DNA from 2 places in the Kineococcus mangrovi genome. Region 2 is predicted to be linked to the other one. Evidence: predicted binding sites of a transcription regulator. Region 2 holds the regulator's gene; the other holds the start of a gene.
What was found. Region 2 encodes HspR, which represses chaperone genes until heat shock. Its sites were predicted from a motif close to ANTTGAGNCNGNCNGNCTCAANT; they were not measured.

Region 1 (3,401 bases), on a different contig from region 2:
CATGTCGATGCGGACCGTGGCGCGCTCGTCGTCGAAGAGGAAGTCGGCGAGCGCCTTGGCCAGCTCGGTCTTCCCGACGCCGGTGGGGCCGAGGAACAGGAACGAGCCGGTCGGGCGGTCGGGGTCGTTGACCCCGGCCCGCGAGCGCCGCACGGCGTCCGAGACCGCCTGCACCGCAGCGGTCTGGCCGATGAGCCGGGCACCGAGGAACTCCTCCATGCGCAGCAGCTTCTCGGTCTCGCCCTCCAGCAGCCGGCCGGCGGGGATGCCGGTCCAGCCGGCGATGACCTCGGCGATGTCGTCGGGTCCGACCTCGTCGGCGACCATCGGGCCGGTGCCGCCGGTCGTGGACGCGACGTCCTGCTCGGCGGCCTGGGCCTGGGCGAGTTCGGCTTCCAGGGCGGGGATCTTGCCGTAGAGGATCTCACTGGCGGCGCCGAGGTCGCCCTCGCGCTGGAGGCGTTCGGCCTGCGAGCGCAGTTCGTCGACCTGGTGCTTGAGGTCGCCGACGCGGTTCAGGCCGGCCTTCTCCTGCTCCCAGCGCGCGGTGAGCGCGGTGAGCTGCTCCTGCTTGTCGGCGAGGTTCTGGCGCAGCGCGTCGAGGCGTTCGCGGCTGGCGGCGTCGTCCTCCTTGCCGAGGGCGAGTTCCTCCATCCTCATCCGGTCCACGGCGCGGCGGAGCTCGTCGATCTCGACGGGCGAGGAGTCGATCTCCATGCGCAGCCGGGACGCGGCCTCGTCGACGAGGTCGATGGCCTTGTCCGGCAGCTGCCGGCCGGGGATGTACCGGTCGGACAGGGAGGCGGCGGCGACGAGGGCGGCGTCGGAGATGGCGACCTTGTGGTGGGCCTCGTACCGTTCGCGCAGCCCGCGCAGGATGCCGATGGTGTCGGGGACGGAGGGTTCGCCGACGAAGACCTGCTGGAACCGGCGTTCGAGGGCGGGGTCCTTCTCGATGCGCTCGCGGTACTCGTCGAGGGTGGTCGCGCCGACGAGGCGGAGCTGTCCGCGGGCGAGCATGGGCTTGAGCATGTTCCCGGCGTCCATCGCGCCCTCACCGGCGCCCGCGCCGACGACGGTGTGCAGTTCGTCGATGAAGGTGACGACCTGCCCCTCGGAGCCCTGGATCTCGGCGAGGACGGCCTTGAGGCGTTCCTCGAACTCCCCGCGGTACTTCGCGCCGGCGACCATGGAGGCGATGTCGAGGGAGATGAGCCGCTTGCCGCGCAGCGACTCCGGGACGTCGCCGGCGACGATCCGCTGGGCCAGCCCCTCGACGACGGCGGTCTTGCCGACGCCGGCCTCCCCGATGAGGACGGGGTTGTTCTTGGTGCGGCGGGACAGCACCTGCACGACGCGGCGGATCTCGGCGTCGCGGCCGATGACCGGGTCGAGGCGGCCCTGCCGGGCCTGCTCGGTGAGGTCGACGCCGTACTTCTCCAGCGCCTGGTAGGTGCCTTCGGGGTCCGGTGAGGTGACCTTGGCGCCGCCGCGGACGGACGGGAGGGCGTCGAGCAGGGCGTCGCGGGTGGCGCCGACGGCGCGCAGCGCCTCCCCGGCGGCGGACGTCGAGGCGGCCGCGCCGAGCAGGAGGTGCTCGGTGGAGACGTAGGCGTCGTCCAGGGCGCGGGCCTCGTCGCCGGCGGCCTGCATGAGCGCCAGGGCGGGGCGGGACAGTTGCGGCTGGCTGACGTTGGTGCCCGAGGCGCTCGGCAGCGAGGCCAGGGCCCCGTCGACGCGGCGGACGACCAGGGCCTGGTCGGCGCCGACGGCGGCGAGCAGGTGCCCGGCGACGCCGCCCTCCTGCCCGAGCAGGGCGGCGAGGACGTGCAGCGGTTCGACCTGGGCGTGACCGGCGGAGGTGGCGCGACCGACCGCGTCGGCCAGCGCCTCCTGGGCGCGGGTGGTGAGCTTGAGGTCCACGGACTACCTCCGGACGGGGGTGGACTGACGACACTGGTGACAACTCTGCCAGACTTGAGCTTGTTCCGCTCAACTCTGACGAGTCGGTCACCCGGGGAGCACAGTGGTCGGATGGACCCGTCCCCCTCGACCGCCCGCCCGACCCGCCGGGCCCTGCTCGCGGGCGGCCTCGCCCTCGCGACCGCGGGGTGCACCTCCGGCTCCCCCGGCGCTCCCCCCGCGAGCGGTGCCCCGTCCAGCCCCGCGACAGCGGCACCCACCCCGTCGAGCAGCCCGTCCTGGGGCTCGCTGCGCGTCTCCGGCGGCGTCAGCCTGCGCGGCGCGAACGGCTACGACGACGGGTTCGACGCCCGGTCCCTGCTCTACAACCCGCGCTTCTCCCCCGCCCCGCAGGCGGTCGCGCACTGCGAGACGGCCGACGACGTCGCCGCCTGCGTCCGCTTCGCCGCCGACCAGGGGGCCGGGCTGCGGCTGCGGAACGGCGGGCACTCCTACGGCGGCTGGTCCGCGGGCGACGGCCTGGTCGCCGACCTGTCCCCGATGGCCGCGGTCGAGGTGGACCGCGAGGCCCGCACGGCGCGCATCGGCGCCGGGGCCCGCCTCATCGACGTCTACGCGGCGGTCGGGGCGGCGGGGTTCGCCGTCGGCTCCGGATCGTGCCCGACCGTGGGCCTCAGCGGTCTCACCCTCGGCGGCGGCGTCGGCGTGCTCGCGCGCTCCTTCGGCCTGACCTGCGACCAGGTGAGCGCGATCGACGTCGTCACCGCCGACGGCCGCACCCGCACCGTCGGCGTCGACAGCACCGACGGGGACGACGCGGACCTGTTCTGGGCCCTGCGCGGCGGCGGTGGCGGCATCGCGGCCGTCACCTCGTGGACGTTCGCGCTGCGCCCGGCGCCGGAGGTGGCGGTGTTCTTCGTGCGCTGGCCCCTGTCGGCGGGTGCGGACGTCCTCGCCGCCTGGCAGCGCTGGCAGGCCGACGCCCCGCGCGAGCTGTGGTCCACCTGCAAGCTGCTGCGCAACCCCGGCGACGGCGACCGGGTCCAGGTGTCCGGGACGTGGACGGGCGGCGGCGCCCCGGACCTGTCGGGCCTGCTCGCCGGCCTGCCGGCCCCGGCGGCGCGGTCGGGGCGGCGCCTGGCCTACCCCGAGGCCATGTCCTACGAGGCGGGCTGCTCCGGTCTGGACGCGGACACCTGCACCGCACGCGCTCTCGACGCCGAGCACCGGCAGCCGTTCGCGGCGACCAGCTCGATGCTCCCGGAGGCGCTCCCGCAGGCCGGCCTGGACGCGGCGCAGGCGGCGGTGCAGCAGATCTCGCCGCCACCGGGCGCGGTCGAGGCCGGGATGTCGTTCGACGCCCTCGGCGGCGCGGTGGCCGACGTCGCCCCCGACGCGACGGCGTTCCCGTGGCGCACGGCCCTGGCCACCGTGCAGCACACCGCGACGTGGACGGGCGGCGGGGACTCCGACGACCC
Region 2 (3,401 bases):
GGCCGGTGACGCGGGTGCCCAGGACGGCCCCGACTTCAGCAAGAGCTCGTCCTCCGACGAGGACGTGGTGGACGCCGAGGTCGTCGACGACGAGAAGGACAAGTGATGTCGGAGGAGTTCGCCGAACCCACCGTGGTCCGCGACAACCGACGCATCGACCCCGAGACGGGTCAGGTGCGGAGCCAGGGCGAGGACCTCGCCGCCGACGCCGAGACCCCCGCGGCCCCGGCCGCGGGGGGCCCGGACGACGGGGCCGCCGACGCCGAGCTGGAGGCCGCGAACACCCTCGCGGCCTCGCGGCTGGACGAGCTGCAGCGGTTGAACGCGGAGTACGTGAACTACAAGAAGCGGGTCGACCGCGACCGCGACGTCGCCAAGAACGCGGCGGTCGCGGGCGTGGCCGAGGCCCTGCTGCCGGTCCTGGACGACCTCCACCTCTCGCGCGAGCACGGTGACCTCACCGGCCCGTTCTCCGCGATCGCGGACAAGCTCGAGGCGACGCTGCACCGGTTCGGCCTCGAGCGGTACGGCCAGGACGGCGAACCGTTCGACCCGGCCGTGCACGAGGCGCTCATGCACAGCCACTCCGACGAGTACGAGGTGGCGACGTGCACGAAGGTCCTGCAGCCGGGGTACAAGCTGGGGGAGCGGATCCTGCGTCCGGCCCGCGTCGCGGTGGCCGACCCGCAGGGATGACCTGCCACGACCAGCACGAGACCGAGGGAGGGGGACGCCGGTGAGCATGCAGGACTGGGCCGAGAAGGACTTCTACGCGGTCCTCGGCGTCTCCCACGACGCCGACGCGGCCGAGATCAAGAAGGCCTACCGCAAGAGGGCGCGCACCCTGCACCCGGACGCGAACCCGGGTGACGCGGCCGCCGAGCAGCGTTTCAAGGAGGTCGGCGAGGCCTACGCGGTCCTGTCCGACCCCGAGCAGCGTCAGCAGTACGACGGCATCCGCGCCATGGTCGGCGGCGGCGCCCGCTTCTCCTCCGGGGGATCGGGCGGCGCGGCCGGCGGCGCGGGGTTCGAGGACCTCCTCGGCGGGTTGTTCGGCCAGGGCCGCGGCGGGGCGCCGGGCGGCGTCCGCTTCGGCACCCCCGGCGGTGGTGCCGGTGGGGGCGCCGGCGGAGGTTTCGAGGACCTCCTCGGCGGGTTGTTCGGGCAGGGCGGCGCTGCTCCCGGGGGTTTCCCGGGTGGTTTCGGTGGCGCCGGCACCCAGACGCCCGCGCGCGGTCAGGACCTCGACGCCTCGGCGCGCGTCACCTTCCGCGACGCCCTGGAGGGCAAGACCGTCTCCCTGCGGGTCCCCGACCCGCGGGGTGGCCCGGCCCGGACCGTCAACGCGCGGCTGCCGCAGGGCGTCCGCGACGGGCAGAAGGTCCGGTTGCGCGGCAAGGGGCTGGCCGGTCCCGGCGGCACGGGCGACCTGCTCGTCACGGTGCACGTCGAACCGCACCCGGTGTTCCGCCGGGACGGCGACGACCTGCGCATGACGCTGCCGGTGTCGTTCGACGAGGCCGTGCTCGGCGCGACGGTCGAGGTCCCGACCCTGGACGGCGCGACCGTCAAGGTGAAGGTCCCCGCCGGGACGCCGTCGGGCCGGTCGCTGCGGCTCAAGGGCCGCGGGGTCAAGCGGTCCCGGTCGACCGACGAGCGGGGCGACCTGTTCGTCACGATCGAGGTCGTCGTCCCGCAGCGGGTCGACGGGGCCGTGCGCGAGGCCGTCGAGGCGTTCGCGAAGGCGACGGCCGGCGACGACCCGCGCGCCGGGCTCGCCGACCGCGCCCGCAGCTGACGGGCCGGCACCACGACGAGACGGGGACGAGATGAGGAGGGGAGCGGTGTACCAGGACGACAGTCCGCTGTTCGTGATCTCGGTCGCGGCCGAGCTCGCGGGGATGCACCCGCAGACGCTGCGGCAGTACGACCGCCTCGGCCTCGTCTCCCCGAGCCGGGCCCGTGGGCGGGGCCGCCGGTACTCCGCGCGGGACATCGCCCAGCTGCGGGAGGTGCAGCGCCTGTCCCAGGAGGACGGGGTGAACCTCGCGGGCGTCAAGCGGATCCTCGACCTCGAGAACCAGGTGCTGGCCCTCGGGCAGCGCGTGGCGGAGCTGGAGACCGAGATCGCGATCGTCCGGCAGCAGGCCCGGCGGATCTTCGCCGCCGGGGTGGCCGGTGACATCGTCGCCACCCCCATGGGTCGGCGGCCGGAGTCGCAGCGCTCCACCGCGCTCGTCGTCTGGCGGCCCGACCGCAGCCGCTGAACCCCGCTGGGGAACACCCGGAACCCCGTCCACCGCACGGTGGGCGGGGTTTCCTGCTTCCCTGGTCCGGTGGACGACGCCGCACTGCCCTGGGCCGTCGCCGTGCTCCGTCGCGCGGGGGCCGGTCCCGGGTCCGCCGAACTCGTCAAGGACCGCCCCTGGTCGACGGTGTGGCGGTTGCCGACGACCACCGGCCCGGTGTGGCTCAAGGCGTGCCCGGTGCGCACCCGGCACGAGGTCCGGTTGCTGTCCGCCCTGGCCCGCTGGGGCGTCCCGCACGTCCTGGTCCCGCTCGCGGTCGAGGAGGACCGCGGCTGGGTGCTGCTGCCCGACGGCGGCCCGACCGTCCGGGACGTCCTGCTGGACCCCGTCGCGGCCGGGGGTCGCTGGCGTGACGTGCTGGCGGCCTACGGCGAGGTGCAGCGCGCCACCGCTCCCCACGCCGACGACCTCGTGGCGCTCGGTGTCCCCGACCTCCGGCTGCCGCAGCTGCCCGCGGCCTTCGAGCGGCTGGCGCAGCGCTGGGCGCCCGACGTGCTCCCCCTGCTGCCCCGCGTGCGCGACGAGGCCGCCGAGCTCGCCGCCGCGGGGTTGCCCGCGACGTTGCAGCACGACGACCTGCACGACGGCAACGTCTTCACCGTCGGGGCGCGCCCCTTCGACTGGGGCGACGCCTGCGTCGGCCACCCCTTCACCAGCCTGCTCGTCGCCCTCGACGCCGCGCCGGAGGGGCCGTCCCCCGACCCGCGCGGTCCTGCCGCCGCCTACCTCGCGGGGTGGCCCGGCCTCCCGGACCCCGCCCGCGTCCTGCAGCTCGCCGTCCGGCTGGCCGTCGTCAGCCGCGCCGACAGCTGGGACCGGGCCCTCGCCGGGTGGCCGGACCCCCCGGCGGGGTTCCGGGACGCGCCCGGGGACTGGTTGCGGCGGCTGCGGTGAGCCCTCGCGTTGTCCGGCTGGTGGTCGTGCTGCGCAGCGCCCGGCACGGTGTCGCGACCCTGGAGGCCGGCGGGGGTTCCCCGCTCGGCGCCGACGTCGAGGAGCGCTCCACCCGGCTCGTGGAGTTCCTCGACCGCGGACTGCGCTGATCACCGCCGGGCCCGCAGCAGGAACCGCCGCTCGGTGAACCGCAGTTCC

Region 1: a site for HspR is predicted at 1,976-1,998, ahead of clpB (ATP-dependent chaperone ClpB). Genes of this name have one in related genera too.

The regions. Positions count from the first base shown of each region.
Region 1 is NZ_JBGGTQ010000002.1:586,969-590,369, forward strand. Features, by position in the region: gene clpB (ATP-dependent chaperone ClpB) at 1-1,923, opposite strand, end outside; gene AB2L28_RS05915 (FAD-binding oxidoreductase) at 2,035-3,401, shown strand, end outside.
Region 2 is NZ_JBGGTQ010000008.1:211,425-214,825, forward strand. Features, by position in the region: gene dnaK (molecular chaperone DnaK) at 1-106, shown strand, start outside; gene grpE (nucleotide exchange factor GrpE) at 106-696, shown strand; gene AB2L28_RS17120 (DnaJ C-terminal domain-containing protein) at 737-1,798, shown strand; gene AB2L28_RS17125 (heat shock protein transcriptional repressor HspR) at 1,830-2,267, shown strand; gene AB2L28_RS17130 (aminoglycoside phosphotransferase family protein) at 2,337-3,203, shown strand; gene AB2L28_RS17135 (hypothetical protein) at 3,200-3,352, shown strand; gene AB2L28_RS17140 (class I SAM-dependent methyltransferase) at 3,353-3,401, opposite strand, start outside.